2 regions of the Pulveribacter sp. genome follow, and region 2 is predicted to be linked to the other one. Evidence: riboswitches for the same ligand, from Rfam matches in the RefSeq annotation. Region 2 holds a riboswitch; the other holds the start of a gene.

Region 1 (15,216 bases), on a different contig from region 2:
CCCGCACATGGAGCAGAAGTGCGCCACCTTGGCGCTGTCCTTGGGCAGGGTTTCGTCGTGGTATTCCTGCGCGGTCTCGGGGTCCAGGCCCAGGTTGAACTGGTCCTGCCAGCGGAAGTCGAAGCGCGCCTGCGACAGGGCGTCATCGCGCGCACGGGCGCCCGGATGGCCCTTGGCCACGTCGGCCGCATGCGCAGCGATCTTGTAGGCAATGATTCCCTGCTTCACGTCGTCGCGGTCGGGCAGGCCCAGGTGCTCCTTCGGGGTCACGTAGCACAGCATGGCCGTGCCCATCCAGCCGATCATGGCCGCGCCGATGGCCGAGGCGATATGGTCGTAGCCCGGTGCGATGTCGATGGTCAGCGGCCCCAACGTGTAGAACGGCGCCTCGTGGCAGGTCTTGAGCTGCTCGGCCATATTGGCCTGGATCAGATGCATGGGCACGTGGCCGGGACCTTCGATCATGGTCTGCACGTCGTGCTTCCAGGCCGTTTGAGTCAGCTCGCCCAGCGTGTGCAGCTCGGCGAACTGGGCTTCATCGTTGGCGTCGGACGCACACCCCGGACGCAGGCCGTCGCCCAGCGAGAAGCTCACGTCATAGGACTTCATGATGTCGCAAATGTCCTCGAAGTGCTCGTACAGGAAGCTCTCCTTGTGGTGCGCCATGCACCACTTGGCCATGATGGAACCGCCGCGCGAGACGATGCCCGTGCGCCGCTGCGCCGTCAGGTGGATGAACGCCAAGCGCACCCCGGCGTGGATGGTGAAGTAGTCCACGCCCTGCTCCGCCTGCTCGATCAGCGTGTCGCGGAAGATTTCCCAGGTCAGGTCTTCGGCAATGCCGCCGACCTTTTCCAGCGCCTGGTAGATGGGCACGGTGCCGATGGGCACGGGGCTGTTGCGGATGATCCAGTCGCGCGTGGTGTGGATGTTCTTGCCCGTGGACAGGTCCATCACGTTGTCCGCACCCCAGCGGATGGCCCAGACCAGCTTCTCCACCTCCTCCTCGATGCTGGAGGTGACGGCCGAGTTGCCGATGTTGGCGTTGATCTTGACCTTGAAGTTGCGCCCGATCGCCATCGGCTCCACCTCCGGGTGGTTGATGTTGGCCGGAATGATGGCGCGGCCGCGCGCCACCTCATCGCGCACGCATTCGGGCGTGATGATGTTGGGGATGCTGGCGCCCAGGCCGTTGCCCCTCAGGCGCTGCTCGCGCGCGGCGTCCTGCAGGTAGGGCTGCATCCACTCGCGCCGGCCGTTCTCGCGCAGGGCCACGTATTCCATTTCGGGGGTGACGATGCCCTTCTTGGCGTAGTGCATCTGCGTGACGTTGGCGCCGCTGCTGGCGCGCAGCGGTCGGCGCTGCAGGGCCGCGGCCTCGGCGCGCAGCTGCGCCAGGCGCTCGCCCTCCTCAGCCTTCTGGCCGTCGTCCAGCGCCTTGCGCACGCGGCCTTCGTAGCCCTCGGTGTCGCCGCGCGCCGCAATCCATTCGCTGCGCACGCCGGCCAGGCCCCGGCGCACGTCGATTTGCACGGCCGGGTCGGTGTAGGGGCCCGAGGTGTCATAGACGCTGACCACTTCGCCATTGGTCAGCGTGATGTCGCGCACAGGCACGCGCAGGTCGGCGCGGCTGCCGGACAGATAGGCCTTGCGCGAGGCAGGGAAAGGCTCGCGGGCGCTGGACAGCAGCTGGGCGAAACGGTCGAGGTCGGGGGCGTTCATGACGGGCACTCCAGTTCATCAGGACGAATGAATGAAATGCTCCGCAATCGGCCATGAAGGCCTAGTACACCCCGCAGGGGGGACGCAGGCCGGCCATGGCTGCAGCTCTTCTTACGCTGGTACTAACCAGATCAAGTTCGCGGTTTTGGCGGTCGGTCCGCCATCTCAGCACGCCATTTGTCGTTCGTGCACCCCGGAGCAGACGCGAGTATAGGCAGGCGGCCTTCAGGCCAGGCGCTCAAGGGCCAGAACGGCGAAGAACACCAGCCCGGCGATGAGCGTCCACTTCACGATCACGACGCCAAAACGCTTGTAGCGTTGCTGCCCGGTGGCGGCGAAGAAGGCGAACGAGACGGCCGCCGCCAGGAACAGCAGCAGCACGAGCCAGCGAAACAGCAGCATGGCGCGCCCCGCTCACCAGGCCCGCACGGGCTGGGCAAAGCCGCGCGGCGCCTGGCGCTCGTGCTCGAAGGCCATCAACTCCCAGGCATCCTGCTGCGCCAACAGCTCGCGCAGCAGCTGGTTGTTCATGGCGTGGCCCGAGCGGTGCGCGCTGTAGGCCGCCAGCAGCGGGCGGCCCACCAGGTACAGGTCGCCCATGGCGTCCAGGATCTTGTGCCGGGCGAACTCGGCGTCGTAACGCAGGCCATCGGCGTTGAGCACCTTGTAGTCATCCATGACGATGGCGTTGTCCAGCCCTCCGCCCAAGGCCAGGCCGCTGGCACGCAGCATCTCCACGTCGCGGGTGAAGCCGAAGGTGCGGGCACGGGCAATGTCGCGCGCATAGTTGCCCTCGCCCAGATCGAACTCCACGCTCTGGCCGGTGGAGTCCACCGCCGGGTGGGCGAAATCGATCTCGAAGCGCAGCTTGAAGCCGTGGTACGGGTCGAGCCGGGCCCACTTCAGGTTGCTCCCCTCGCCCTCGCGCACCTCCACGGGTCGCGTCACGCGAATGAAGTGCTTGGGCGCGTTCTGCAATTCGATGCCGGCGCTTTGCAGCAAAAAGACGAAGGACGAGGAGGAGCCATCCAGGATGGGCACCTCCTCGGCGGTGATGTCCACATACAGGTTATCCAGCCCCAGGCCGGCGCAGGCCGACATCAGGTGCTCCACCGTGTGCACCTTGGCCCCGCCCACGCCGATGGTGGAGGCCATGCGCGTATCCACCACGGAATCGGCGCGAATGGGAATGTCCACCGGCTCGGGCAGATCCACGCGGCGAAACACGATGCCCGTATCGGGCGCGGCGGGGCGCAGCGTCAGCTCCACCCGTTGGCCGCTGTGCAGCCCCACGCCCACGGCGCGCGTGAGGGTCTTGATGGTGCGTTGCTGAAGCATCGGTCGATTTTAGGCGGCCGGTGGCCCGCTGCACGGCCAACGCCCGGCTATGGCGCCGATAGGGCGTGGGTACGGGCAAAAGGCACAATACGACTCTTGTGTAAGCAAACGTAGGCAATAAGTGCCTCTCCTTTTTTCCGTCATGAACAAACTCAGCTTCAAGGCCAAGATCGTCCTCATGCTGGCCACCGCGCTGCTGGCGCTGCTGGCCATGGCCACCATGGCGCTGCTGCAGGCGCGCCAACTCATCATCCAGGCGCGGCAGGACACCCTGGCCACAGCCGTGCAATCCGCGCACAGCATCGTGATGGCCTACAAGGCCCGGGCCGACAGCGGCGCCGTGCCCAAGGAGGAAGCGCAGAACGCTGCCCGGGAGGCGCTGCGCCTGTCGCGCTACGGCGGGCCGGACGGCCGCACCGAGTACTTCTATATCTGGACGCTGGACAGCCATGGCGTGATGCACCCCATCAAGCCGGAATGGGAAGGCCAGAATATGGACGGGAAGCTCAAGGACGGCACGGGCATGGACCTGCTGCGTCAGATCACCAGTGCCCTGGCCGCCAGCACCGATGGTAAGGCCTTCGTCGCCGCCATGTTCCCGCGGCCGGGCCAGCAGGAGCTGTCCCCGAAGCTGCAGTACGCCATGCGCGTGGACGGCTGGAACTGGTTCGTCGGCTCGGGCCTGTACACCGACGATGTGGACGCGGCCGTGCGCCAGGCGCTGCTCAAGGATATGGCGCTCGTGGCCCTGGTCATGCTGCTGGTGAGCGCTGTGGGCTGGGCGGTATTGCGCTCGGTGCTGCGCCAGATCGGCGGCGACCCGGCGCAGGCCATGGCCGTCATGGCCGAGGTAGCCCATGGCCGCCTGGACGCGCCCGTGCCTGCCAGCACACCCGGCTCGCTGCTGGACGGCCTGGCACACATGGTGGCCTCGCTGCGCCGGCTGGTGGCCGAGGTGCGCTCGGCCTCGGACAGCATCGCCACCGCCGCCGCCGAGATCGCCCAGGGCAACAACGACCTGGCCCACCGCACCGAGGACACGGCCAGCAACCTGCAGGCCACGGCCAGCAGCATGGAGGAGCTGACCGGCACCGTGCGCCAGACCTCGGACTCTGCCCAGACCGCCAACCAGCTGGCCAGCTCGGCCGCGCAGGTCGCCGGGCGCGGCGGCCAGGTGGTAGCGCAGGTGGTGGACACCATGCAGCAGATCAACGCCGGCAGCCGCAAGATCAGCGACATCACCAGCGTGATCGACTCCATCGCCTTTCAGACCAACATCCTGGCGCTGAACGCCGCCGTGGAGGCGGCCCGCGCCGGCGAACAGGGCCGCGGCTTTGCCGTGGTGGCCGGCGAGGTGCGCCAACTGGCCCAGCGCAGCGCCGAGGCCGCCAAGGAGATCAAGACGCTGATCAGCGCCTCGGTGGACAAGGTGGAGACGGGCACGCAGCTGGTGGGCAGCGCCGGCAGCACCATGGACGAGATCGTGGCCAGTGTGCAGCGCGTGAGCGACATCATTGGTGAGATCGGTGCAGCCACCTCCGAGCAAAGCCAGGGCATTGCCCAGGTCAGCACGGCCATGAGCGAACTCGACCAGATGACGCAGCAGAACTCCGCGCTCGTCGAGCAGTCCACCGCCGCAGCCGAGAGCCTGCGCGAGCAGGCGCTGCGGCTGACCCAGGTGGTGGCGCTGTTCCGCCTGGAAGCGGATGCCGCGCCCGTTGCTGCCCACCGCCCCGCGGCCGTGCCGACGCCGCGCCCGGCCGCCGTTCAGCCTCTGGCGACCCGGCAGGCGGCCCCCCCTGCCAGGGCAGCGGCACCGCGCCCGGCCATTGCGGTGCCCACCACCGCGCCAGCCAAGGTGCCGGCAGGCACCCAGGACGACTGGGAATCTTTCTAAAAAAGCAAACAGGCATGAAAAAAAACCGCTGGCACAAACCAGCGGGTTTTTTTGTTTGAGTGGCCTGTGCCCGGCGATCAGTCCGCCTGCTTGCGCAGGAAGGCCGGGATTTCCAGCTCGTCCATGCCGCCCGAGGACAGCGCATCCACGCGTGCCGTGGCCTGGGTGCGATTGGTGCGCCAGACGCTGGGCACGGCCATGTTGCCGTAGTCCGTGCCGCTGGCACCACCGACCACGCCGCCGGCCACGGCCGCACCAGCAACCGGCATGTGGTAGGCCACGTTGTCGGTGCCGGTGCGCAGGCTGCCCTGCACCACCTGCATGGGCTGGCGGCGCGCGCCGGTGCGTGCCAGGCCGGTAGCCACCACGGTCACGCGGATGGCGTCCTCCAGCGTCTCGTCGTAGGCGGCGCCGAAGATCACATGCGCGTCCGGCGAGGCGTAGGCGTTGATGGTGGTCATGGCCAAGCGCGACTCGGCCAGCTTCAGGCTGCCCTTGCTGGCCGTCACCAGCACCAGCACGCCCTTGGCGCCCGACAGGTCGATGCCCTCCAGCAGCGGGCAGGCAATGGCCTGCTCGGCGGCGATGCGGGCGCGGTCCGGGCCGGTGGCCACGGCCGTGCCCATCATGGCGCGGCCGGGCTCGCCCATCACCGTGCGCACGTCCTCGAAGTCCACGTTGACCTGGCCGTACTCATTGATGATCTCGGCGATGCCGCCCACGGCGTTCTTCAGCACGTCGTTGGCGTGGGCGAAGGCCTCTTCCTGGCCCACGTCGTCGCCCAGCACCTCCAGCAGCTTCTCGTTGAGCACCACGATGAGGGAGTCCACGTTGGCCTCCAGCTCGGCCAGGCCCTCTTCCGCGTTCTTCATCTTGCGGCTGCCTTCCCACTCGAAGGGCTTGGTGACCACGCCCACGGTGAGGATGCCCATCTCCTTGGCCACGCGGGCGATCACGGGCGCGGCGCCCGTGCCCGTGCCCCCGCCCATGCCGGCGGTGATGAACAGCATGTTGGCCCCCGCGATCGCCTGGCGCACTTCCTCCTCGGCCTGGCCGGCCGCCTCGCGGGCGCGCTCGGGCTTGTTGCCCGCCCCCAGGCCGTTGTGGCCCAGCTGGATGGTGCGGTGCGCCGAGCTGCGCAGCAGCTGCTGCGCGTCGGTGTTGGCGCTGATGAATTCCACGCCCTGCACACCGCGGGTAATCATGTGCTCGACGGCGTTGCCGCCGCCGCCGCCCACGCCGATCACCTTGATGTGCGTGCCCTGGTTGAACTCGTCGGTTTCGATCATTTCGATGCTCATGAAGGTGCTCCTGTCTTTGCGTTGTAGTCGGGGATGGCCGTAAGGGGTTGGGGGGTTCTGTGGAAGTGATGAAAAAGGACGGTCGTTGCAGGCGGTGGCCTGGCGTGCCGCCAGCGTGCCCGTTTGCGGTGCAGGTAAGGGTTCTTCATGTCAGAAGTTCCCCACGATGAAATCCTTGAAGCGGCCGAACGCCGTCTTCACCGAGCCACTCTTGGCCGCGACCTTGAAGCCGCGCAGGCGCGCCATGCGCGCCTCCTCCAGCAGACCCATGACGGTGGCTGCGCGCGGCTGGGCGATCATGTCGGACAGCGCGCTGGAATACTTGGGCAGGCCGCGGCGCACGGGCTTGAGGAAGATGTCCTCGCCCAGCTCGACCATGCCCGGCATGACGGCGCTGCCGCCGGTGAGCACGATGCCCGAGGACAGCACTTCCTCGTAGCCGGACTCGCGGATGACCTGCTGCACCAGCGAGAAGATCTCCTCCACGCGCGGCTCGATCACGCCGGCCAGCGCCTGCTTGCTCAGCATGCGCGGGCTGCGGTCGCCCAGGCCGGGCACCTCCACCTGCGCCTCGGGCTCGGCCAGCAATTGCTTGGCGTAGCCGCTCTCGACCTTGATGTCCTCCGCGTCCTTGGTGGGCGTGCGCAGGGCCATGGCGATGTCGCTGGTGATCAGGTCGCCGGCGATCGGGATCACCGCCGTGTGGCGAATTGCCCCGCCGGTGAAGATGGCCACGTCGGTGGTACCGGCGCCCACGTCCACCACGGCCACGCCCAGCTCGCGCTCGTCGGGGGTCAGCACGGCCTGGCTGGAGGCCAGCGGGTTGAGCAGCAGCTGCTCCACCTCCAGGCCGCAGCGGCGCACGCACTTGATGATGTTCTCGGCGGCGCTCTGCGCGCCGGTGACGATGTGGATCTTGGCCTCCAGGCGGATACCGCTCATGCCGATGGGCTCGCGCACGTCCTGCCCGTCGATCACGAACTCCTGCGGCTCCACCAGCAGCAGGCGCTGGTCGCTGGAGATGTTGATGGCCTTGGCCGTCTCCACCACGCGGGCCACGTCGGTGGGGGTGACCTCCTTGTCCTTGACGGCCACCATGCCGCTGGAGTTCAGGCCGCGGATGTGGCTGCCGGTGATGCCGGTGTAGACGCGCTGGATCTTGCAGTCGGCCATCAGCTCGGCCTCCTTCAAGGCCTGCTGAATGCTCTGCACGGTGGCCTCGATGTTCACCACCACGCCGCGCTTGAGGCCGTTGGACGGCGCCACGCCCAGGCCGGCCAGCTTCAGCTCGCCGCTGGGCAGCACCTCGGCCACCACCGCCATGACCTTGGCGGTGCCGATGTCCAGCCCCACAACCACGTCTTTGTATTCTTTTGCCATCGCTTGTACCCAGTCCTTGCCCTCAGTTGTTCTGTACCGCGCGGCGCGCCTGCGCCGGCCGTGCGGGCGCGCGTGCCGCGCGGGCGGCCTGCTGCGCCGCCTCGGCGCTCATCACCGTGGTGACCCCGCGCAGGCGCAGCGCGTAGCCGCTGGCGTGGCGCAGGTCGGCGTATTCCAGTGCCGCCACGGTGCGTCCGCCCTGCTCCTGCGCCACGCGCGGCAGCGTGGCCACCAGCCGGCGCACGCGCTCCAGCAGAGCGGCCTCGTCGCCGGCACCCAGCTCCAGCACGGCGCCGCTGTCCAGCAGCACGCGCCTGCCGCCGTGGGGCGTCAGCTCCAGCGTGTCGATGGGCGAGCCCAGCGGCGCCAGCGCCGGCGCCAGGCGCCGGGCCAGGTGCAGCAGCTCGGCCGAGCGCTCGGGCGCACCCACCAGGCGCGGCAGGTTGTCGGCCTCCAGGTCGTCGGCGGCGGCCTCGAAAACCTCGCCGTGGCTGTTGACCAGCATGCCGCTGCCCTCGGGGCCCCAGTGGGCGACCACGTCGTGTTCCTGCAGCTGCACCAGCAGCCCGCTGGGGAAGTCGCGCCGCACCTGGGCGCGGCGCACCCAGGGCACCTGCTCGAAGGCACGGCGCGCGGCGTCCAGGTCCAGCGTGAAGAAGTTGCCCACCAGCTGCGGCGCCACGTTGGCGCGCAGGCTCATGGCGCTGGTGTGCACCAGCTCGCCCTGCACGGCGATGCGCCCCACGGCGAAGGCCGGGTGGCGCAGCACCCAGCCGCCGCAGGCCCACAGCACGGCCACGGCCACGCCGGCGAACAGGACCGTGGCGGTCACGTTCATCAGGCGTACGTCCAGCGGTGCGGGCAGCGTGGCGCTCATGTCCTTTGCGTCCTCTTTAGTCCTGCGGCTGCGCGCGGCCCTGCAGCGCGTCCAGCGAGGCGTCGGCCAGGATGCGCAGGCACAGGTCCTCGTAGCTGATGCCGGCGCTGCGTGCCGACAGCGGCACCAGCGAGTGGCCGGTCATGCCCGGCGAGGTGTTGATCTCCAGCAGAAAGGGCTGGCGGTCGCTCTTGCGCACCATGACGTCGGCACGCGCCCAGCCGCGGCAGCCCAGGGTGCGGAAGGACCGCACCACCAGTTCCTGGATGGCGCGCTCCTCGGCCTCGGGCAGGCCGCTGGGGCAGTGGTACTGCGTGACGTCGGTGAAGTACTTGTTCTGGTAGTCGTAGTTGCCCTCGGGGGCCACGATGCGGATCACCGGCAGCGCCTGCGCGCCCTCGCCCTGGCCCAGCACCGGGCAGGTGGTCTCGTCGCCGTCGATGAACTGCTCGCACAGCACCTCGGGGTCGAAGCGCGCGGCCAGCTGGTAGGCCTGCTGGCACTGGCCGATAGACGTGACCTTGGTCAGCCCCAGCGTGGAGCCCTCGCGTGAGGGCTTGACGATCATGGGCGCGCCCAGCGCCTGGAAGGCCTGCGCGGTCTCGTCGGCGCTGGCCACCAGGCGCCAGTCGGGCGTGGACAGGCCTTCGAAGCGCCAGATGCGCTTGGTCATGATCTTGTCCATGGCGATGGCGGAAGCCATTACGCCCGGGCCGGTGTAGGGAATGCCCAGCAGTTCCAGGGCGCCCTGCACCGTGCCGTCCTCGCCGTGGCGGCCGTGCAGCGCGATGAAGCAGCGGGCGTAGCCATGGGACTTCAGCTCAGACAGATCGCTTTGCGAGGGGTCGAAGGCGTGCGCGTCCACGCCGCGCGCGCGCAGCGCCTGCAGCACGCCGCCGCCGGACATCAGCGACACCTCGCGCTCGCTGGAGGCGCCGCCCATCAGCACCGCCACCTTGCCCAGGCCGGCCACGTCGATTTTTTGGTCAAATTGGCTCATAACGTCCGTCCCTCCTGCGCTGGCAGCTCATCTTTTTGTAGTAAACGTGCGGTCTCGCCGGCCACCGCGCCGATGGAGCCGGCGCCCATGCACAGCACCACGTCGCCGCCTTGCGCCAGCGCGGCGATGCGCGCCGGCAGCTGGCCCACGTCGGGCTCGAAGACCGGCTCCACGCGGCCGGCCACGCGCAGCGCGCGGGCCAGGGCGCGGCCGTCGGCGGCCACGATGGGCGCCTCGCCGGCGGCGTAGACCTCGGCAAGCAGCACGGCGTCGGCCTGGCCCAGCACGGCCACGAAATCCTCGAAGCAGTCACGCGTGCGGCTGTAGCGGTGCGGCTGGAAGGCCAGCACGATGCGCCGCCCCGGCCAGGCGCCGCGCGCCGCGGCCAGCGTGGCGGCCATCTCCACCGGGTGGTGGCCGTAGTCCTCGATCAGCGTGAAGCTGCCGCCACCGGCGGCCGGGAGCTCGCCGTGGCTCTGGAAGCGCCGGCCCACGCCGGTGAAGGCGGCCAGAGCGCGCAGCAGGGCCGCGTCGGACACCTCCAGCTCGGCCGCCACGGCAATCGCCGCCAGGGCGTTCTGCACGTTGTGCAGGCCGGGCAGGTTCAGCACCACGGACAGGGGCGCCAGCACCTCGGCACCGATGCGCCGCTGCACCTGGAAATGCATCTGCGTGCCCACGGCACGCACATCGGTGGCGCGCACCTGGGCGCCCTCGGCCAGGCCATAGGTGGTGATGGGCCGGCCCACCTGCGGCGCGATGTCGCGCACGGCTGCGTCGTCCACGCAGAGGATGGCGCGGCCGTAGAACGGCATGCGGTGCAAGAAGTCCACGAAGGCCTGCTTGAGGCGGCCGAAGTCGTGGCCGTAGGTCTCCATGTGGTCGGCGTCGATGTTGGTGACCACGGCCAGCACGGGCAGCAGGTTCAGGAACGACGCATCGGACTCGTCGGCCTCCACCACGATGTATTCGCCTTGGCCCAGGCGCGCGTTGCTGCCAGCGCTGTTCAGGCGCCCGCCGATGACGTAGGTCGGGTCCAGCCCGGCCTCGGCCAGGATGCTGGCCACCAGGCTGGTGGTGGTCGTCTTGCCGTGGGCGCCGGCGATGGCGATGCCGCGGCGCAGGCGCATCAGTTCGGCCAGCATCAGGGCGCGCGGCACCACGGGGATGCCGGCGGCGCGGGCGGCCAGCACCTCGGGGTTGTCCGCCTGCACGGCGGTGGAGGTGACCACCGCGTCCGCGCCATCGATGTGCGCGGCGGCGTGGCCCACGTGGGTGGCGATGCCCATGGCGGCCAGGCGCGACAGCGTGCTGCTGTCCGCCAGGTCGGAGCCGGAGACGCGGTAGCCCAGGTTGTGCAGCACCTCGGCAATGCCGCACATGCCCGAACCGCCCAGGCCGACGAAATGGATGTGGCGAATGGCGTGTTTCATCGCGCAGCGAGCTCCTCGCAGGCCATCGCCACCTCGCGGGCAGCCTGGGTTTTTTGCATCTTTTTGGCCTCTAGCGCCCGCTGTACAAGCGCAGGCCGCTCTGTATTTTGTAGCATCTGCGCCAGCCCTTCGGGCGTCAGCCGGTCCTGCGGCACCAGCCAGCCGGCGCCCGCGTCGACCAGGAAGCGGGCGTTGGTGGTCTGGTGATCGTCCACCGCGAAGGGGAAAGGCACGAACACTGCCGCCGCGCCCACGGCCGCGATCTCGGTCACGGTGCTGGCGCCGGCCCGGCAGACGATCAGGTCGGCCTGGGCGAAGGCCTCGGCCGTGTCGTCGATGAAGGGGGTGAGCGTGGCCTGCACGCCTGCCGCCTGGTAGTTGGCGCGCAGCTGCTCGATCTGCGTGGCGCCGCTTTGGTGCGTGACGATGGGGCGCTGCTGCTCGGGGATCAGCGCCAGCGCCTGCGGCACGATCTCGTTGAGCGCACGCGCGCCCAGGCTGCCGCCCACCACCAGCAGCTTGAGCGGGCCGCTGCGGCCGGCAAAGCGCTCGGCCGGGCCGTCCTGCTGCGTGAACGCGGCGCGCAGCGGGTTGCCCACCCACTGGCCCTTGTTCAGCACCCCGGGAAAAGCAGTGAAGATGCGGTGGGCCACCATCGACAGCACACGGTTGGCCATGCCGGGCACGGAGTTCTGCTCGTGCAGGACCAGCGGGCAGCCCGCGGCCGAGGCCACCAGCCCGCCGGGGAAGGTGACGTAGCCGCCCAGGCCTACCACCACGTCCGGGCGCACGCGGCGCAGCACGCCCCATGCCTGCCAGAAGGCGCGCAGCAGGCGCAGCGGCAGCAACGCCAGCGTCAGCACACCCTTGCCGCGCACGCCGGAGAAATCGATGGCCTCGAAGGCGAAGCCCTTGGGCGGCACGATGCGCGACTCCATGCTGCCGGGCGTGCCCAGCCAGTGCACGCGCCAGCCGCGCGCGGCCAGCTCCTCGGCCACGGCCAGGCCAGGGAAGATGTGGCCGCCGGTGCCGCCGGCCATGATGAGGGCAGTTTTCTGCGTCATGCGCGGCCTCCGCGCATCAGCGCTGCGCGCTGGCCCGCGCTGGCGCACGGGCGCAACTTGTTTTGGCGAAACAAACTTCTCATGCGCGGCCTCCGCGCATGAGAAGTTTGTTTTCGTAATCCACCCGCAGCACCACCGCGATGGCGACCAGGTTCATCAGGATGGCCGAGCCGCCGAAGCTCATCAGAGGCAGGGTGAGCCCCTTGGTCGGCAGCGCGCCCAGGTTCACGCCCATGTTGATGAAGGCCTGAAAGCCGATCCAGATGGCCACACCCTGCGCCACCAGGCCGGAGAACACCCGGTCCAGCGCGATGGCCTGGCGACCGATGTGCATGATGCGCCGCGTCATCCACAGGAAGGCCAGAATCAGCACCAGCACGCCCACCAGACCGAACTCCTCGCCGATCACGGCCAGCAGGAAGTCGGTGTGCGCCTCGGGCAGCCAGTGCAGCTTCTCCACGCTGCCGCCCAGCCCCACGCCGAAAATCTCGCCGCGGCCGATGGCGATCAGCGCGTGCGACAGCTGGTAGCCCTTGCCCAGGGCGTGCGCTTCACTGAACGGATCGAGGTAGGCAAAGATGCGCTCTCGCCGCCAGGGCGACAGCCACACCATGGCCGCGAAGGCCAGCACCAGGATGGCGGCGATCACGAAGAACATGCGCGCGTTCACCCCGCCCAGGAACAGGATGCCCATGGCGATGACGGCGATGACCATGAAGGCGCCCATGTCGGGCTCGGCCAGCAGCAGCGCGCCCACCACGGCCACGGCGGCGGCCATGGGCAGCACGGCGCGGAAGAACCGCTCCTTGACCTCCATCTTGCGCACCATGTAGTCGGCGGCGTAGATCAGCACGGCGAACTTGGCCAGCTCGGACGGTTGGAAGTTCATGATTCCCAGGCTGAGCCAGCGGCGGGCGCCGTTGACCACCGTGCCCACGTGCGGGATCAGCACCGCGATCAAGAGCACCAGCGACACCACGAACAGCCATGGCGCCATGCGCTCCCAGGCGTTCATCGAGACCTGGAAGGCGATCAGCGCCGCCACGAAGCCCACACCGATGGCCACCGTGTGGCGCACCAGGAAGTGCGTGGGCGCGATCGAGCCGAAGCGCGGGTTGTCCGGCATGGCGATGGAGGCCGAATACACCATCACGATGCTGGCGGCCAGCAGCAGCACCACCACCCACAGCAGCGCCTGGTCAAAGCCCAGCACGCGCGCCGGTGTGGCCGCCGTCTGGCGGTATTCGGTGCCGCCCACGCGCACCGGCAGCACGTCGGCCGCGGCGCGCGGCTCGCGCCCCGGCAGCAGGCGCTGCAGCAGTCCCGTGGCCGTGGTGCGGGCGGTGGCGGCGCCGCTACTGCTGCTGCTCATGCCATGCCTCCGCCGATCATCTGGCCGGCCTCTTCGGCCAGCGCCTGCACGGCTTCGCGGAACACCTGGGCGCGGTGCTCGTAGCCGCCGAACATGTCCCAGCTGGCGCAGGCCGGCGACAGCAGCACGGCGTCGCCGGCGTGGGCGCGCGCCGCGGCCTCGCGCACCGCGTCCGGCAGCGTGGCCGCATGCAGCAGGGGCACGCCCGTGTCCTGCAGCGCGGCGCGGATCTGCGGCGCGTCGCGCCCGATCAACACCACGGCGCGGGCGTGGCGTGCCACCGGTGCGGCCAGCGGGGAAAAATCCTGCCCCTTGCCGTCGCCGCCCAGGATGACGACCAGGCGCCGCTCGGCCCCCAGGCCCGACAGCGCGGCCACCGTGGCACCCACGTTGGTGCCCTTGCTGTCGTCGAAATACTCCACCTCGGCCACGATGGCCACGGGCTCCACGCGGTGCGGCTCGCCGCGGTATTCGCGCAGGCCGTGCAGCAGCGGGGCCAGGGTGCAGCCGGCCGCCTGCGCCAGAGCCAGCGCGGCCAGGGCGTTGGTGGCGTTGTGCCGGCCGCGGATGCGCAGGGCGTCGGCCGGCATCAGGCGCTGGATGTGCAGCTCTTCGCCTTCCGGGCGGCCGGCGCGGCCACGGCGTGCCGTCTCGTCGGCCTCGTGCGCGCGCACCAGCCAGGCCATGCCGTTGACCACCTCGATGCCGAAGTCGCCGGGCCGGCGCGGCATGTCGGCGCCGAAGGTGACGTGCTCGCGCTGGCGCAGCACCGCCGGCCGCCCGCGCACGGTTTCACGCTCGGGCGGCGGCAGCATGTCCATGACGGCCGAGTCCTCGCGGTTCAGCACCATCAGGCCGTGGCGGCCGAAGATGCGCGCCTTGGCGGCGCCGTAGGCCTGCATGCTGCCGTGCCAGTCCAGGTGGTCCTGCGTTAGGTTGAGCACGGTGGCGGCGGTGGGCTCGAAGCCGGCCGCGCCGTCGAGCTGGAAGCTCGACAGCTCCAGCACCCAGGCCTGCGGCAGCTCGTGCGCGTCCAGGCGCGCGGCCAGGGTGTCCAGCAGCGTGGGGCCGATGTTGCCGGCCACGGCCACGTCCAGGCCGGCGTGCGCCAGCAGCTGGCCGGTGAGGGAGGTCACCGTGGTCTTGCCGTTGGTGCCGGTGACGGCCAGCACGGCGGGCGCGTAGCCCTGGGCCTCGCGCAGTGCGGCAAGCGCCTGGGAATATAGGTCAATTTCGCCCCAAACGCTTGCCTGGCAAGCGCCGGCAGCTCTCAATACAGGAGCAATATCGCTGGGCGCCAGACCCGGCGAGCGCAGCACGGCATACAGCTCCCGGCTCTGCACCAGAGCCTCGTCGAACGGCCCGGCGACGAACTGCGCCTGCGGCAGCTGCGCGCGCAGGGCGGGCAGCTGGGGCGGGTTGTCGCGCGTGTCGGCCACCAGCACCTCGGCGCCGCAGCGGGCGCACCAGCGCGCCATGGCCAGGCCCGAGGCGCCCAGGCCCAGCACCAGCACGCGCCGGCCGGTCAGCAGCGTGGCCAGGGCCTGCTGCGCGGCGGCGTAGTCCAGCGGAGCGGCGGCTGGCTCGGCCGTCTGTTCTGCCTGGAGGGTGGCCGGCACGCCGGCCGGCTGTTCGCCGTCCGCCTGGCCGACCTCGGCGAAGATGCGCGCAACGAACCGCGCCGCCTCGGCGGCGGCGGTCAGCGCGGGCGCGGCGGCGTCCGGTGGCACGGGGGGTTGGACGGGCTCGTCGTTCATCGCAGCTTTAGCGTGGACAGACCGATCAGGCACAGCAGCATGGTGATGATCCAGAAGCGCACGACGACCTGCGTC
Region 2 (13,546 bases):
CCGCAGAGCGCTCTTCCTCCGCCGCGTGGTCGCCGGCGTCGGTCATCTGCGCGCGCACCAGCTGGAACAGCTCGCGGTAGGAGCGGCTCTTGCGCGGCGCGAGGCCTTGCGAGACGGCGGCGGCGTCCGGCGGCGGCGTGTCCTTGCGGGCCTGGCGGATCAGGGCGCGGATCTGCTGCGTGTCGGTGCGCGGGAACAGCTCCAGCCACTGCGCCAGGGCTTCGTCGCTGGCGATGAGCTGGTCGCGCCAGTGCTCGGCCTGGTGCAGCAGCAGGCGCTCGGCGGCGCTGCCGCTGCGCTGCTCGTCCAGCGCGGCGTGGATGGCGGCGATGGTGTCTTCATCCAGCTTGCGCATCAGCTTGCCGACGAACTGCATCTGCCGGCGCTTGCCCTCGAAGTTGGTGATGCGTGCGGCCTCGTGCAGCGCATCCACCAGCTTTTCGGGCAGCTCCAGGCGGGCCATCAGGTCGGCGCGCAGCGTGAGCAGCTCGCCGCCCAGGGTTTGCAGCGCGTCGCTTTCACGCTTCAGGTCGGTTTTGGTGCTGCCGGGCGTGCCTTTGAGCTCGGCCTTCAGCTGCAGGTCCAGCTCGCTGCCTTCGGCAACGAAATGGCCCTTCACGAAGTAGCCTTTTTTGGGTTTGCGTGACATCGGTGGCAGGTGGGATTCGGGGCGGGAGAAAAAGCCGCGGCGGCGCGGCCTGCGGGGCGCTGCGCGCCTGCGGGCGCCAGGGGCGACAAGTATCATAGCCGCCGCTATGAACACTCCCCGCCCAGGCGCCCAGCGCGCTGCCGCCCCCAGCCAGCCCACCTCCACCGACGCGCCGCAAAGCGGCTTCAGCTACTCCCGCTCGTTCTTCGAGGGCCTGGTGGACCATGCCCTGGCGCACGCCAAGAAACTGGGCGCCACCGATGCCGGCGCTGACGCCTCCGAGGGCTGCGGCCTGTCGGTGAACGTGCGCAAGGGCGAGCTGGAGACGGTGGAGCGCAACCGCGACAAGTCGCTGGGCGTGACGGTCTACGTGGGCCGCCGGCGCGGCAACGCCAGCACCTCGGATTTCTCCGAGGCCGCCGTGGAGCGCACCGTGCAGGCCGCCTACGACATCGCCCGCTTCACCGCCGAAGACCCGGTGGCCGGCCTGCCTGACGCGGCCGACATCGCCCCGCAGGAGTCGCACCGCGACCTGCAGCTGTTCCACCCCTGGACCGTGGACAGCGAAGAGGCCGCACGCCTGGCGCTGGAGTGCGAGGCCGCGGCCTTTGCCACGCACAAGCGCATCACCAACAGCGAGGGCGCGGGCGTGTCGGCGCAGCAGTCGCACTTTTTCAGCGCCCACACGCGCGGCTTTCGCGGCGGCTACGCCAGCTCGCGCCACAGCATTTCGGTGGCGCCGATCGCCAGCCTGCCCGGGCGCAATGGCGAGATGCAGCGCGACGCCTGGTACAGCTCCATGCGCGACGCGCGCGAGCTGGCTTCGCCCGAATCGGTGGGCCGCTACGCCGCCGAGCGCGCCTTGTCGCGCCTGGGCAGCCGCAAGATCAGCACGCGCGAATGCCCGGTGCTGTTCGAATCGCCCCTGGCCGCCGGCCTGCTGGGCGGCTTCGTGCAGGCCATCAGCGGCGGCGCGCTGTACCGGCGCAGCACCTTCTTGCTGGATTCACTGGGCAAGCAGGTCTTCCCCAAGCACATCGACATCGACGAAGACCCGTTCCTCATCGGCGGCAAGGGCAGCTCGCCGTTTGATGACGAGGGCGTGCGCGTGGCGCCGCGCAAGGTGGTGCGCCAGGGCAAGGTGCAGGGCTACTTCCTGTCCACCTACTCGGCGCGCAAGCTGGGCATGAAGACCACGGGCAACGCCGGCGGCTCGCACAACCTGGTGCTCACCTCGCGCCACACCCGCCCGGGCGACGACCTGCCCGCCATGCTGCAAAAGCTGGGCACGGGCCTGTTCGTCATCGAGCTGATGGGCCAGGGCGTGAACTACGTCACGGGCGATTATTCGCGCGGTGCCAGCGGCTTCTGGGTGGAAAACGGCCAGATCGCCTACCCGGTGCATGAGATCACCATCGCCGGTAACCTGCGGGACATGCTGCGCGGCATCGAGGCCGTGGGCGCGGACGCCTACACCTACGGCGCCAAGACGGTGGGCTCGGTGCTGGTCAACCGGATGAAGGTGGCGGGCTCCTGAGCGCAGTGCGCCCAGGATTTTTTAGCAAAAAACGTTGCCAGCGCCCGCCGATATTGCGCTGGCAGCTATGCTTCTAATAGTAACTGCGCAGAGCGCCGTCAATACTTCCACCCAGCCTCGCCGATCCAGCGCAGCGCCGTGAGCGACGGCATGAACAGGTATTCGCCGCCGCGCAGGCGGTTGAAGGTGGTCACGCCGTCGATGCGCCGGCGCACGGGCTGCTCGGGGATGGTGAACGTGCCCGGCTCCTCGTGCAGGCCCACCACGGGGTCGCGCTCCTTGCCCAGGTCCAGGAAGTTGCCGCGGTTGATCCACTCCTGCTGCAGGAACTCGATGGTGTCGTAGGCCCGCGCGCTGATGAAGATGAAGTAGATGCCGCGCGGCTCGCCGCCGTCGTCGCTCGCCGTCAGCGCGGGCGTCCACTTCGGGCCAAAGGTCGAGGGCCGGCGGATGATGCGGTGGATGTTCTCGTCGGTCAGGATGGTCAGGCTGGTGCCGCGTGGGTTCAGCCGGCGCATGTGCGCGGCGTGCGGGCAGACCAGGCCACGCTCGTCGCCCTTGAAATCGAAGTCGTTGTTGCGCTGAGGGTCGGCGCCCAGCGCCTCGTCGTCGTGCTCCGGCGAGAGGTTGAGCGGCGCGCCCGAGCGCCAGCGGCCCACCAGCTTGGCGGCCAGCTTTTCCTGCTCCTGCTCGCCGCTTGCGTGCTGGCGCACGAAGTCGTTGAACGCGCCGGGGCGGCTGTCGTACTTGCGCAGCACCACGAAGGAGCCGTTGCGGCCCAGCTCGGGCGGCTCGGGCATGGCCACCGGCTGGCCGCTCTCGCTGTTCTCGCCCAGGATGAATTCGCCCGGCGCCAGCGCGCGCCCACCGCCGGGCGGGGGCTCGACGCCGGCGCCCTGGACCACCGGCTGCGAGATGCCGTCGCGAAAGCCGAAGGGGTTCTTGGCTTCCTCGTCTGCGCCGAACTCGTGCGTGCCCACCAGCGTCACGCCGCTCGACGCGCGTAGCTCGCCCATGGCCTTGTCCACTGCCTCATCCAGGGCGGCTTTGTCTTCGGCGTAGATGGTCAGAGCGATGTGCAGGCGCTCGCCCTGATACGCCTCCTCCCAGGTCTCGGGCGCGTTCTCGCCGAAGTCGCGCAGCTGCTCGGCGCGCTGGGCCATGCCCTGGCGAAAGGGCAGAGGGAAGGACGCAAGAGCACTGTCCGGCAGGCCCAGGGCTTTCAGGCCCGCGTGGCTGATGGCCACGCCGGTCCAGGCGTTCAGGTCGCCCGTCCAATCGTCGGCCGACGGAATATGTTTGGCCAGGCGCGCGATCAGGTCGCGCCCGCCTTCGGCCTCATCGACGTGCAGCATGGCGTGGATGCCCACGTAGGGCTCAGGGCGCGAGCGCAGGATCAGCGCCTGGATATCGTGAAGTTGCAGCGTGACCTTGTCACGGTGGAAGCGGTCCTTGAGGTGTTGCAGCAGCGCCATCAGTAGTCCACCCCCTGCGGTTGAGAGATCTCCTTAGATAGCTCGTCCAGCGCCTTCGCCGTGGACTGGTCCATGTCCTTGTTCTTGCTCATGGCATCCAGAAACTTGTCCAGCGCCTGCTCCATGCGCTGCAGCCGGCGCACGTCCACCACGGTGACCTGCGGGTTGGCGACGAACCAGCCGGCGGCGTCGATCTGGTGCTGGGCGATGTAGTCCTTGACCTCGGGAGAGTCGATGCCCGGCCAGCCTTCGACGTTGGCGAACAGCAGGTCCATCAGGCCGGGAATCTTGGTGGCGAAGTCGTTGATGTAGGTGTCCCAGTCGCCGTCGTAGGTGGTGGCAAAAAGGATGCGCTTGTCATCGTCGAAGAACACGAAGCGCATGTCGTGCAGCGTGGACACGCGCTGCGCGCCGTCGAAATTGCCGCCGGTGAGCTTGAACAGCCGGCGCAGCCGGTCGGCGCCGCCGGGTTTGAGCGTGGCGATCGCCGTCAGCTCTGAGACGTTGCCCGACTGGCGTCCCGCGCGGCCGGCCGATTGCGAGCTGCCTTTGAACAGCGGGTTGTGGTCGCGCACCAGCGCGTCGATGGCGATCTTGGCCACCTGCGGCGCGTCGGCGGCGATTTCCTGGGCGATGCGGCGGAACTCGGCCAGCCGGCTCTCGCCTTCCAGGCGCGGGTCGCCGCCCGATTCCTGGCCGTCCTGGGGCTTGCTCTGGGTTTTGGTGTTCATGGGTGCAGCCTTTCTTTCAAGCGATGCGTTGCGGGGCCGGCTCTGGCGGCGGCTTTTTCCTTGCTCCTCTTTTCCTCAAGGAGAAAGCGCGTCAATCCGGGATGTCGGCCAGCGATGCGGGCTCGCGCCGGGGAAGGGCGTTCAGGCGGTGGCGCTGCGCGGTCGAGGACTCGTAGGCCGGCCGGCGCACGCGCATGATCGAACCCAGCGGACGGTGCGCCGCCACGCCGTTCCAGGGGTTGAAGGCCAGGTGGTCGTCGCCGTACACCTGGCGCTCGGGCGAATACGGGTTCTGGATGTCGAAGCGCAGCGTGGCGATGGCGCGGTGGGGCGAGGCCTTCTCGTCCCACAGAACGGAGGCATCCTCCACCGGCATGGCGGTGCGGTCGGTTTGCAGCTGCGCGCGCAGCTCGTATGTGGCGCCCTGTTTGGCGAAGTGCGACGTGAGCGCGTCGCGCATGGCGGAAAAGCCCTCGCCGATGGGCTGCTCGTTCAGCCCCTGCAGCTCGCCCCAGGGCGCCAGCGACAGCTTGGCCACGTAATTGCCAAAGCGGATGGCCGCCTGGGTGTGGTAGGTCTCACCCAGCATGTTGGTGTTCTTTTGCGCCAGGCCCTGCACGGTGGCGCCGGGTGTGCCACCCAGGCGCTCGACCACGTTCTCTATGCCGCGTGCGGCGGCTGCCACGGCGCGCTGCAGCGGCTGGGGTGCGTCGGCATTGGCCTCCAGCAGCGTCAGAAAGCGCGGATAGTCTTGCACCGTGCCAAAGGCCAGCACGGGGAAGTTGACCATCAGGAAATCCTGGTTGTGCCCGCCCAGGCCGGGCAACAGGCGATCGCCCTGCACGCCCATGACCTTGATGGCAAAGCCGCGCGGCGCGGGGGCTTCATCGCTGTGGATGTCGCCGGGCGCGGACGACAGGCGCGCCACCACTTCGTATTCACGCGGCTGGCTGAAGAGGCCCTGCGCCAGCTCGGGCGGCAGGTTGGCGTGCACGGCGAGCGTGCCTTTGAGGATGGCATGGCTCTTGGCGTGTGCGTCGCGGTGCGCGTGGCGGTGGCGCTCGGCGTTGCGCGCCTGGGCGGCAGCCATGCGGGCGACGATTTCCTGGGTCAGGCGGGCTTCGTCCTCCTGGATCTGTTCGACGGTGTCGTCATAGGGCAGTGCAGTCATGGCGTCCTCCTCAGGGTGTTGCCGCAGGGCAACTCATCGGGCCATGGTAGGGACGCGCGACAGACAGGCTGTCAATGGCTGTGACAGCGTGCAAAAGCGCCGCTGGCTGACAGCGGCGGGTGCATTGGCGAAGCAGCGGACAGTCCGCCCGGGTGGGGCGAGTGGGCCGGAGCAGGGTGATTCAGGGTTAACCCGGGGATTTCTTGCTGCGCCGGAAACGTCGGTTGCACAAAGATACGCACGGGCGTGCGTTTATGCCCAGGCGGCCGCCACCAGCCGCAGGGCGAAAGCTCGGCGCTACCCAGGAAAATGAGGCCAAAAGCGGTTCTAACGCCCGCAGATCAAGCGCCGGCAGCTATCTTATTGATAGTCGCCGGCTGCCCCGCTCAGGCCTCCTCGTGCGTCAGGCTCAGTCCCAGGGCGCCGCGGCGGCGCAGCCAGGGGCTGGGGCGCCAGCGCGGGTCGCCGTAGACGGTCTGCAGGTTGAACAGCACCTCCAGCACGCTGGCCGGACCGAAGCGGTCGCCCAGCGCCAGCGGGCCCACGGGGTAGCCCAGGCCCAGGGTGACGGCGCGGTCCAGGTCGGCGGGCGAGCAGATGCCCTGCTGGCAGATGTCCGCCGCAATGTTGATGATGGCCGCCAGCACCCGCTGCGTGACGAAGCCGCCGGAGTCGCGGATCACGCTCACGGCCTTGCCGTCGCGCGCGAACAGCGCGTGGGCGGCATCGCGCATGTCGGCGCGCGTGGCCGGGTTGGTGGCCAGCACGCGCCGGCGCGTGGCGGCGTCGTCCACCAGCAGGTCGATGCCCACGGTGCGGGCCGGGTCCAGGCGCTCGACCACGGCCACCGTGGTCACGTCAAAGCCCAGCGGCGCCACCAGGATCAGCGCGGCGGACGAGGGCGCGGCGCCGGTCTCGATCTGCGCGCCCAGGTCTTTGAGCAGCTGGTACAGCTCGGCGCGGCGCGCCGCGCGCGGCGACACCCACACCGGAGGCAGCTCGCCCACCTGAGGCACGGGCGGCTCGGGCGGCAGCTCGGCCTGGCCGTCCGTGTAGCGGTAAAAGCCTTCGCCGCTCTTGCGCCCCAGCAGGCCACCGGCCAAGCGCTGGGCGGTGATGGGGCTGGGGCGAAAGCGCGGCTCGTCGTAGAACTGGTGGTAGATCGATTCCATCACCGGGTGCGAGACGTCCAGGCCGGTCAGGTCCAGCAGTTCGAACGGGCCCAGCTTGAAGCCCACCTGGTCGCGCAGGATGCGGTCGATGGTGGCGAAGTCGGCCACGCCCTCGCCGGCGATGCGCAGCGCCTCGGTGCCGAAGCCCCGGCCGGCGTGGTTGACGATGAAGCCGGGCGTGTCGCTGGCTGCCACGCCCGTGTGGCCCATGGCGCGGGCGTACTGCATCAGCTGCTGGCAGGTGGCGGGGGCGGTGCGCAGGCCGGCCACCACCTCCACCACCTTCATCAAAGGCACGGGGTTGAAGAAGTGAAAGCCGGCCATGCGCGCGGGATGCCGCAGGCCGGCCGCCAGCGCGGTGATGGACAGCGAGGAGGTATTGCTGGCCAGCACGGCGGTGGGCGCCACGACGGCCTCCAGCTGCGCCAGCAGGTCGCGCTTGGCCTGCATGTCCTCGGCGATGGCCTCGACCACCAGTTCGCAGCCGGCCAGCTCGCCCAGCGTGGCCACCGGCACCAGGCGCTCGCTCCAGGCCTGCACCTCGCCGGGCTGCACGCGGCCCTTGTCCTGCAGGCGCTGCCACTGCTGCAGCACGGCCTCGCGCGCGGCATGGGCGGCGCCGCTGCGGGCGTCGAACAGCTGGACGGTGCTGCCCGCCTGCGCCGCGATCTGCGCGATGCCGCGGCCCATGGCGCCCGTGCCGACGATGCCGACGCGGGTGAAGGGAGTGGGTTGGGGTGTTTGCATGGGCGGAATTATCCGCACCATGCGAGGACGGAGATCGTGGGCACGTTCTCAGGCGCGGTGCGCCGCCATGGACCGCATCAGCCGCGCGGCGGCGGTCTCGGGGTCGGGCGCGGCGACGAGGGCGCGCACCACGGCGATGGAGCCCACGCCAGTGGCCAGCACCGGGCCGAAGCGCGCTTCGTCGATGCCGCCGATGGCCACCTGCGGGTAGCCGCGTGTCAGGCGTGCATAGGCCGCCAGCCGGCCCAGGCCCTGGGGTGCGGTGGCCATTTTTTTCAGCGTGGTGGGGAACACCGCGCCCATGGCGATGTAGCTGGGCCGCACGGCCGCGGCGCGCAGCATCTCGGCGTAGCCGTGGGTGCTGACGCCCAGGCGCGCGCCGGATGTGCGCAGCGCGGCCAGATCCTGCGGCGGCAGCGCGTCCAGGTCTTCCTGGCCCAGGTGCACCCCGTAGGCGCCGGCGTCCAGCGCGTCGCGCCAGTGGTCGTTGATGAACAGCAGCGCGCCCGTGCCCTGCACGGCGGCCACGGCGGCGCGCACCTCGCGGGCGATCGAGTCGCGGTCGTCGCTCTTGAAGCGCAGCTGCACCGTGGGCACGCCGGCGCGCGCCATGCGGCCCACCCATTCGGCATCGGGCAGCACGGCGTACAGGCCCAGGGCCTGCGGGCATTCGGCGAAGGCTGGGCCGTGGCCATCACTGCGCTGCGCCAGGCCGAAGTCCTGCGGCGCATCGGGCCACTGGGCCGGATCGAAGCGGCCGGTGCGCGCGGCCTGTGCGGCCCAGGCGCGGGCGATGCATTCGGCGTCCTGCGCGATGAAGCCCAGCTCGCTGGCCGCGGCCAGCGCGGCGCGGTAGGCCGGCGCGTCGCTGGTGAACGGGGGAACGGGCTCGGGCGCGAAGCCGGCAAAGGCGGCGGCGTGCCGGGCCACGATGGCCTGGGCCAGGTCGGTGGCGGCCGTCATGTGGCGTGGTGCCAGAAGGGCGTGCCCAGCACCGGTGTGCTGGGCTGGGCGGTGGACTGCGGCTGCATGGCACCGGCCATGCGTGCGGTGCGGCCGGCCGAGACGGCGTCGGCAAAGGCGCCGGCCATGGCCACGGGGTCGCTGGCCAGGGCCACGGCGGTGTTCAGCAGCACGCCGTCGAAACCCCATTCCATGACCTGGCAGGCGTGCGACGGCAGCCCCAGGCCGGCGTCCACCAGCAGCGGCACATCCAGCCGCTCGCGCAGCAGCTGCAGGCCATAGGGGTTGACGGGCCCGCGCCCGGTGCCGATCGGCGCGGCCCAGGGCATGACGGCCTGGCAGCCCACGTCCACCAGACGCTGGCAGAGCACCAGGTCTTCGGTGCAGTAGGGCAGCACGTGAAAGCCGTCGCGGATCAGCTGCTCGGCGGCCTGCACCAGGTTCAGCGTGTCGGGCTGCAGCGTGTAGTCGTCGCCGATCACCTCCAGCTTGATCCAGGGCGTGCCGAACACCTCGCGCGCCATCTGGGCGGTGGTGATGGCTTCATCGGCGCTGTAGCAGCCGGCCGTGTTGGGCAGCACGGGCACATCCAGGCGCTTCAAAAGCTCCCAGAAGCCCTGGCCGGCGTCGCCCGGCTGCGCGCCCTGGCGGCGCAGCGAGGCGGTGACCATGGCCGGGCGGGCGCGCCGCACGGCGGCCTCCAGCACGGCAGGCGAAGGGTAGCGGGCGGTGCCCAGCAGCAGACGGCTGTCGAAGGACTGGCCGTACAGCACCAGCGCGTCGGCGCTGGCGGAGAGGGAGGTGTCTTGCTTGGTCATGGAGATAGGAACTTAGCCGCCGGTCACCGGCGCGATGATTTCCACCTGGTCGCCGTCGGCCAGAGGCTGGGCGGCGTAGCGGCTGTTGGGCACGAACTGCAGGTTGACGGCCACGGCAAAGGGCGCCTGAGGGGCGAGGTGCGCCACGGCGTCGGCCACGGTGGCGCCGTCGGGCAGTTCCACGGGTTGCTGGTTGATGAGGACGTTCATGGTCAGGGATCAATCCATCTGCAGGCTGAGGTCGAAACGGGAGGCCAGCGGCGATTGTCCCGTCTGCAGCAGCTCCATGACCACGTCCAGCAGCGCCGGAGCGATCATGAAGCCGTGGCGGTACAGGCCGTTGACCTCCAGCACGCGCGGCTGCACGGCGCGCACGGCGGGCAGGTTGTCGGGCAGGGTGGGACGGCACTGGGTGGCCAGCTCCAGGATGCGCGCTTCGGCAAAGCCGGGGTGCACCGCGTAGGCGGCGGACAGCAGCTCCAGCGTGCTGCGCACGCTGGCCGGCGACAGGTCGTCGGACTCGATCTCGGTGGCGCCGATGACGAACAGGTGGTCCTGCTTGGGCGCGATGTAGATGGGGTAGCGCGGGTGCACCAGGCGCGTGGGGCGCTGCAGCGTGACACCGGGCGCATATAGGCGCACCACCTCGCCGCGCACGCCGCGCAGCTGGCGCCAGTGCGCGCGCGCGCCCAGGCCGCGGCAGTCCAGCACCAGGTCGGGCTGATCTTTGGTGCCGGGGGCAAAGTCCGACGGCGCGCGGGTGCTGTGCCAGTGCAGGTCCACGCCCAGCTGCTGCAGCGTGGCGCCCAGGGCGGCCAGCAGTTGGCGGTTGTCCAGCTGGCCTTCGCCGGGCAGGTACAGGCCCTGGTGGAAGCGCCCGGCCACGGCCGGCTCCAGCGCCGCCACGCCGGCGCCGTCCAGCGCCTGCAGCGCCGGCAGGCCCTGCACCGCGTGCTGCGTGCGCTGCAGCGTGTGTTGCAGCCGGGCGGCGTCGGCCGCGTCCTGGCGGTGCCACAGGATCAGGGTGCCGTCCTGCTGCAGATACACCGGCTCGGCCAGCTGCGCCAGCAGCTCGGGCCAGCGGGCCAGCGCGTGCTGGCCCATGCGCACCACGCCGGGTTCGGTCACGGCGGATTCGGCCAGGGGCGCCAGCATGGCGGCGGCCACGTGCGCGGCGCTGCCCTGGGCGTCGGGCCCGCCGGCCTCGTGCAGCTGCACGCGGTGGCCATCACGGGCCAGGCGCACGGCCAGCAGCCGGCCCATGAGGCCGGCGCCCAGGATGGCGATGGACAGGGGAGCGTCGAGGGAGGGAAGAAGGGAGCGCATCGCGTTTTGAAGCCCGGCAGACTGGTGGGGACAAAACGGGCGCGGCGGCGCGCTGCGGAAACTCCCCACGCCAGCATGATCTGGATCGGGTGCGAGGGTGTGTTCTCAGCCGCCAGCACGTCGTGGCGGCACCCCTGTTTCGTCCGAAGCGGGAATTACAGCACAGGGGTGCCAACCCTGGTGTTGACGTGGCGCAGCCCGGGCCATGCTCGATAATTTTTGCCATGACGCAGCAAGACACCCAGGCCCCGCAGGGCCGACCCTCCGGGCCGCGGCGCTATGCGCGCGTGCTCTCGATCGCCGGTTCGGACTCGGGCGGCGGCGCCGGCATCCAGGCCGACCTGAAGACCTTTGCCGCCTTAGGGTGCTACGGCATGACGGCCATCACCGCCATCACGGCGCAGAACACCCGCGGCGTGCGCGACATCCACGGCGTGCCGCCCGAGATGCTGCGCGCGCAGATCGACGCGGTGGTGGAGGACATCGGCGTGGACGCCGTGAAGATCGGCATGCTGCACTCGCCCGAGGTGGTGCGCGTGGTGGCCGATGCCATCGGCCGACACGCCCTGCAAAACGTGGTGCTGGACCCGGTCATGGTCGCCACCAGCGGCGACCGGCTGATCGCCCAGGAGACGGTGGGCGCGCTGGTGCAGGCGCTCTTTCCCCTGTCCGCCGTGGTCACGCCCAACCTGGATGAGGCCGGCTGGCTGCTGCGGCGCAGCATCGAGGTCGAGGAGCAGCTGGACGAGGCCGCCGACGCGCTGCTGGCCCTGGGCGCGCGCGCCGTGCTGCTCAAGGGCGGCCATCTGCCGGGCGATCGTGTGGTGGACGTGCTGGCCCTGCCCGGCGGCGTGCACGAGCGCCTGGGCTCGCCGCGCATCGCCACGCACAACGGGCACGGCACCGGCTGCACGCTGTCGTCGGCCATCGCCGCGCACCTGGCGCTGGGCCGGGAGCTGCCCGAGGCGGTGCGCCAGGCACGCAGCTACATCCTGGGCGCGATCGCCGCCGGCGCCGACGTGCGCACGGGCGCCGGCCAGGGGCCGCTGAACCACGGCTACGCGCCCGTGGCGCAGCGCATCATCGAAGAAGAAAAGAGATAGGAGAAAGCGGCGGCACGGGGCGGATCACCAGCCCCAGGTCAGCCGCTTGGCCACCCAGCCGGTCTGGCCGCCGCCCCTGCGCACCTTGGTCCAGGTGCCCTGGCTTTCCAGCGTGCGCACGATCTCGTTTTGCTCCAGCTTGCCAACCACGCGGCTGTTTGTGCCGGGCTTGGCGCGCAGGTTGGCGGTGCGCGCCGTCACCACGCGGTGCGGCGTCTTGGTGGTCAGTGGGGCGAAGACCCAGCCCAGCGTGGCCTCGTAGTCGCGCACGCGCAGCCACTGGCCGCGGCGCTCACGCACCTGCAGGGGGTAGCCGCTGGACAGCTCCCACAGCGTGTCCGAGCGCGTGGTGGGTTTTTCGCGCACGTTCACCACATTGCCCTTGATGCTGACGAACTCGCGCGCCTGCGCGCCGGCGGGGGCCAGCAGCGGCGCGGCCAGCGCCAGCGCGGCGGCAGCGGTACGGAGGGCGGAGGCAAAGCGGGGCAGGTCAAACGACACGGGGCGGGGTTCCTTTCTGTGCGGATGGGTGTGAAAAGGCCAACCGAAATGGAGGGGCACGCGCGCCGCGAAGTTCCGGCGTGCGTGGCGTTGCTATTTAAATGAGAGCTGCTGGCGCTTGATTCATGGGGGTTTCAAGTCTAAATATTTTGAATATGGCGCTGATCAAGCGCTGGCAGCTACTCAAACCATAGCAGGCTTGGCCGCGCGCTCGCGCGTTGCCCACGACAGCAGCAGGCACAGCGCCAGCGTGGGCAGGGCCGCGCCCATGCCGGGTACCAGGCGCGGGCCGGCGTGGTAGAAGGCCACCCCCGCCAGCCACAGCAGCACGGCCGGCCAGTGCACGGGCGCGGTGCGTGCCAGGTCGACGCGCGCCGCGGCGCCGCCGGCCAGCCGCCCCAGCACCACGCCGAACAGCGGCACGAAGACCGAGCTGAGCAGCAGCAGGAAGGGCTCCAGGCTGTGCATGGGGAGCAGCAGCGCCAGGCCCGTGCACAGCAGCGCGATGAGGATGCCGAGGCGCCGCACGCTGGTGCGCGGGCGCAGGGCGTGCGCCGAGACGGCGCCCGAGTACGCGTCGCCATAGGCATTGTCCACTTCGTCGATCAGGATCAGCGACAGCGCGATCAGCCCGCCCTGGGCCAGCAGCAGCGCCGTCACCAGATCCTGGCTGGGCAGCACCAGCGCCACCAGCACGCCCAGGCCGTAGCACCACATGTTGGCCAGCGCGTAGCCGGCCCAGGTGGCGCGCAGCGCCGTGCGCCCGCTGGTGCCGTGGCGAGCGTAGTCGGCCACCAGCGGCAGCCACGAGATGGGCATGGCGATGACCAGGTCCAGGGCCGACATCACGCCCATGCCGCCCGCGCCCGGGCGCCGCCACAGCTCGGCCAGGCCCTGGGCCTGCGCCAGTGCGGCGAACTGCCAGGTCAGCCACAGCAGCGACAGCACCACCAGCGGCAGCGCCACGCGCGCGATGATGCGGCGCACCAGCTGCACCATGGAGCCGCTGAGCAGCAGCACCACCACGCCGCCCCACAGCAGCGTGGCCGGCACCGCCCAGGCGGCGCCCGCCATGGCGCCGGACTGGCGCGCGATGGCCAGCGTGGCGTCGCGCATCACCACCAGCTCGAAGGTGCCCCAGCCGACGAGCTGCACGATGTTCAGCACGATGGGCAGGGCGGCAAAACGCCGGCCGTAGACGGCGTGCATCAGCCCGGCGCTGGCCAGGCCGCTGTCGCAGCCGAGCTTGGCCACCCAGCCCAGCAGGCCGGCGCCGACTGCTGAGCCGGCGACGATGGCCGCCAGCGCCTCGCGCGGCGACAGCGCCGGCATCAGATAGGCGCCCACCTGCAT

What was found. A riboswitch is a leader RNA that binds a small molecule or an ion and turns the genes downstream of it on or off. The one in region 2 is predicted to bind thiamine pyrophosphate.
Region 1: another riboswitch for thiamine pyrophosphate. It lies ahead of thiC (phosphomethylpyrimidine synthase ThiC); the one in region 2 lies ahead of thiO (glycine oxidase ThiO).

The regions. Positions count from the first base shown of each region.
Region 1 covers NZ_DAMATK010000004.1:81,616-96,831, reverse strand. Annotated here, with positions in the region: gene thiC (phosphomethylpyrimidine synthase ThiC) at 1-1,722, opposite strand, end outside; TPP riboswitch at 1,814-1,928, opposite strand; gene RT282_RS12995 (hypothetical protein) at 1,948-2,124, opposite strand; gene lpxC (UDP-3-O-acyl-N-acetylglucosamine deacetylase) at 2,137-3,060, opposite strand; gene RT282_RS12985 (methyl-accepting chemotaxis protein) at 3,203-4,957, shown strand; gene ftsZ (cell division protein FtsZ) at 5,035-6,258, opposite strand; gene ftsA (cell division protein FtsA) at 6,409-7,638, opposite strand; gene RT282_RS12970 (cell division protein FtsQ/DivIB) at 7,661-8,515, opposite strand; gene RT282_RS12965 (D-alanine--D-alanine ligase) at 8,532-9,515, opposite strand; gene murC (UDP-N-acetylmuramate--L-alanine ligase) at 9,512-10,948, opposite strand; gene murG (undecaprenyldiphospho-muramoylpentapeptide beta-N-acetylglucosaminyltransferase) at 10,945-12,012, opposite strand; gene ftsW (putative lipid II flippase FtsW) at 12,092-13,384, opposite strand; gene murD (UDP-N-acetylmuramoyl-L-alanine--D-glutamate ligase) at 13,381-15,141, opposite strand; gene mraY (phospho-N-acetylmuramoyl-pentapeptide-transferase) at 15,138-15,216, opposite strand, start outside.
Region 2 covers NZ_DAMATK010000002.1:1,922-15,467, forward strand. Annotated here, with positions in the region: gene yjgA (ribosome biogenesis factor YjgA) at 1-649, opposite strand, end outside; gene pmbA (metalloprotease PmbA) at 756-2,186, shown strand; gene RT282_RS06265 (Dyp-type peroxidase) at 2,285-3,661, opposite strand; gene RT282_RS06270 (hypothetical protein) at 3,661-4,392, opposite strand; gene RT282_RS06275 (catalase family protein) at 4,484-5,563, opposite strand; gene RT282_RS06280 (3-hydroxyacyl-CoA dehydrogenase) at 5,950-7,482, opposite strand; gene RT282_RS06285 (thiamine phosphate synthase) at 7,531-8,445, opposite strand; gene RT282_RS06290 (thiazole synthase) at 8,442-9,263, opposite strand; gene thiS (sulfur carrier protein ThiS) at 9,276-9,473, opposite strand; gene thiO (glycine oxidase ThiO) at 9,483-10,589, opposite strand; TPP riboswitch at 10,635-10,735, opposite strand; gene thiD (bifunctional hydroxymethylpyrimidine kinase/phosphomethylpyrimidine kinase) at 10,814-11,692, shown strand; gene RT282_RS06310 (SH3 domain-containing protein) at 11,717-12,193, opposite strand; gene RT282_RS06315 (cytosine permease) at 12,377-13,546, opposite strand, start outside.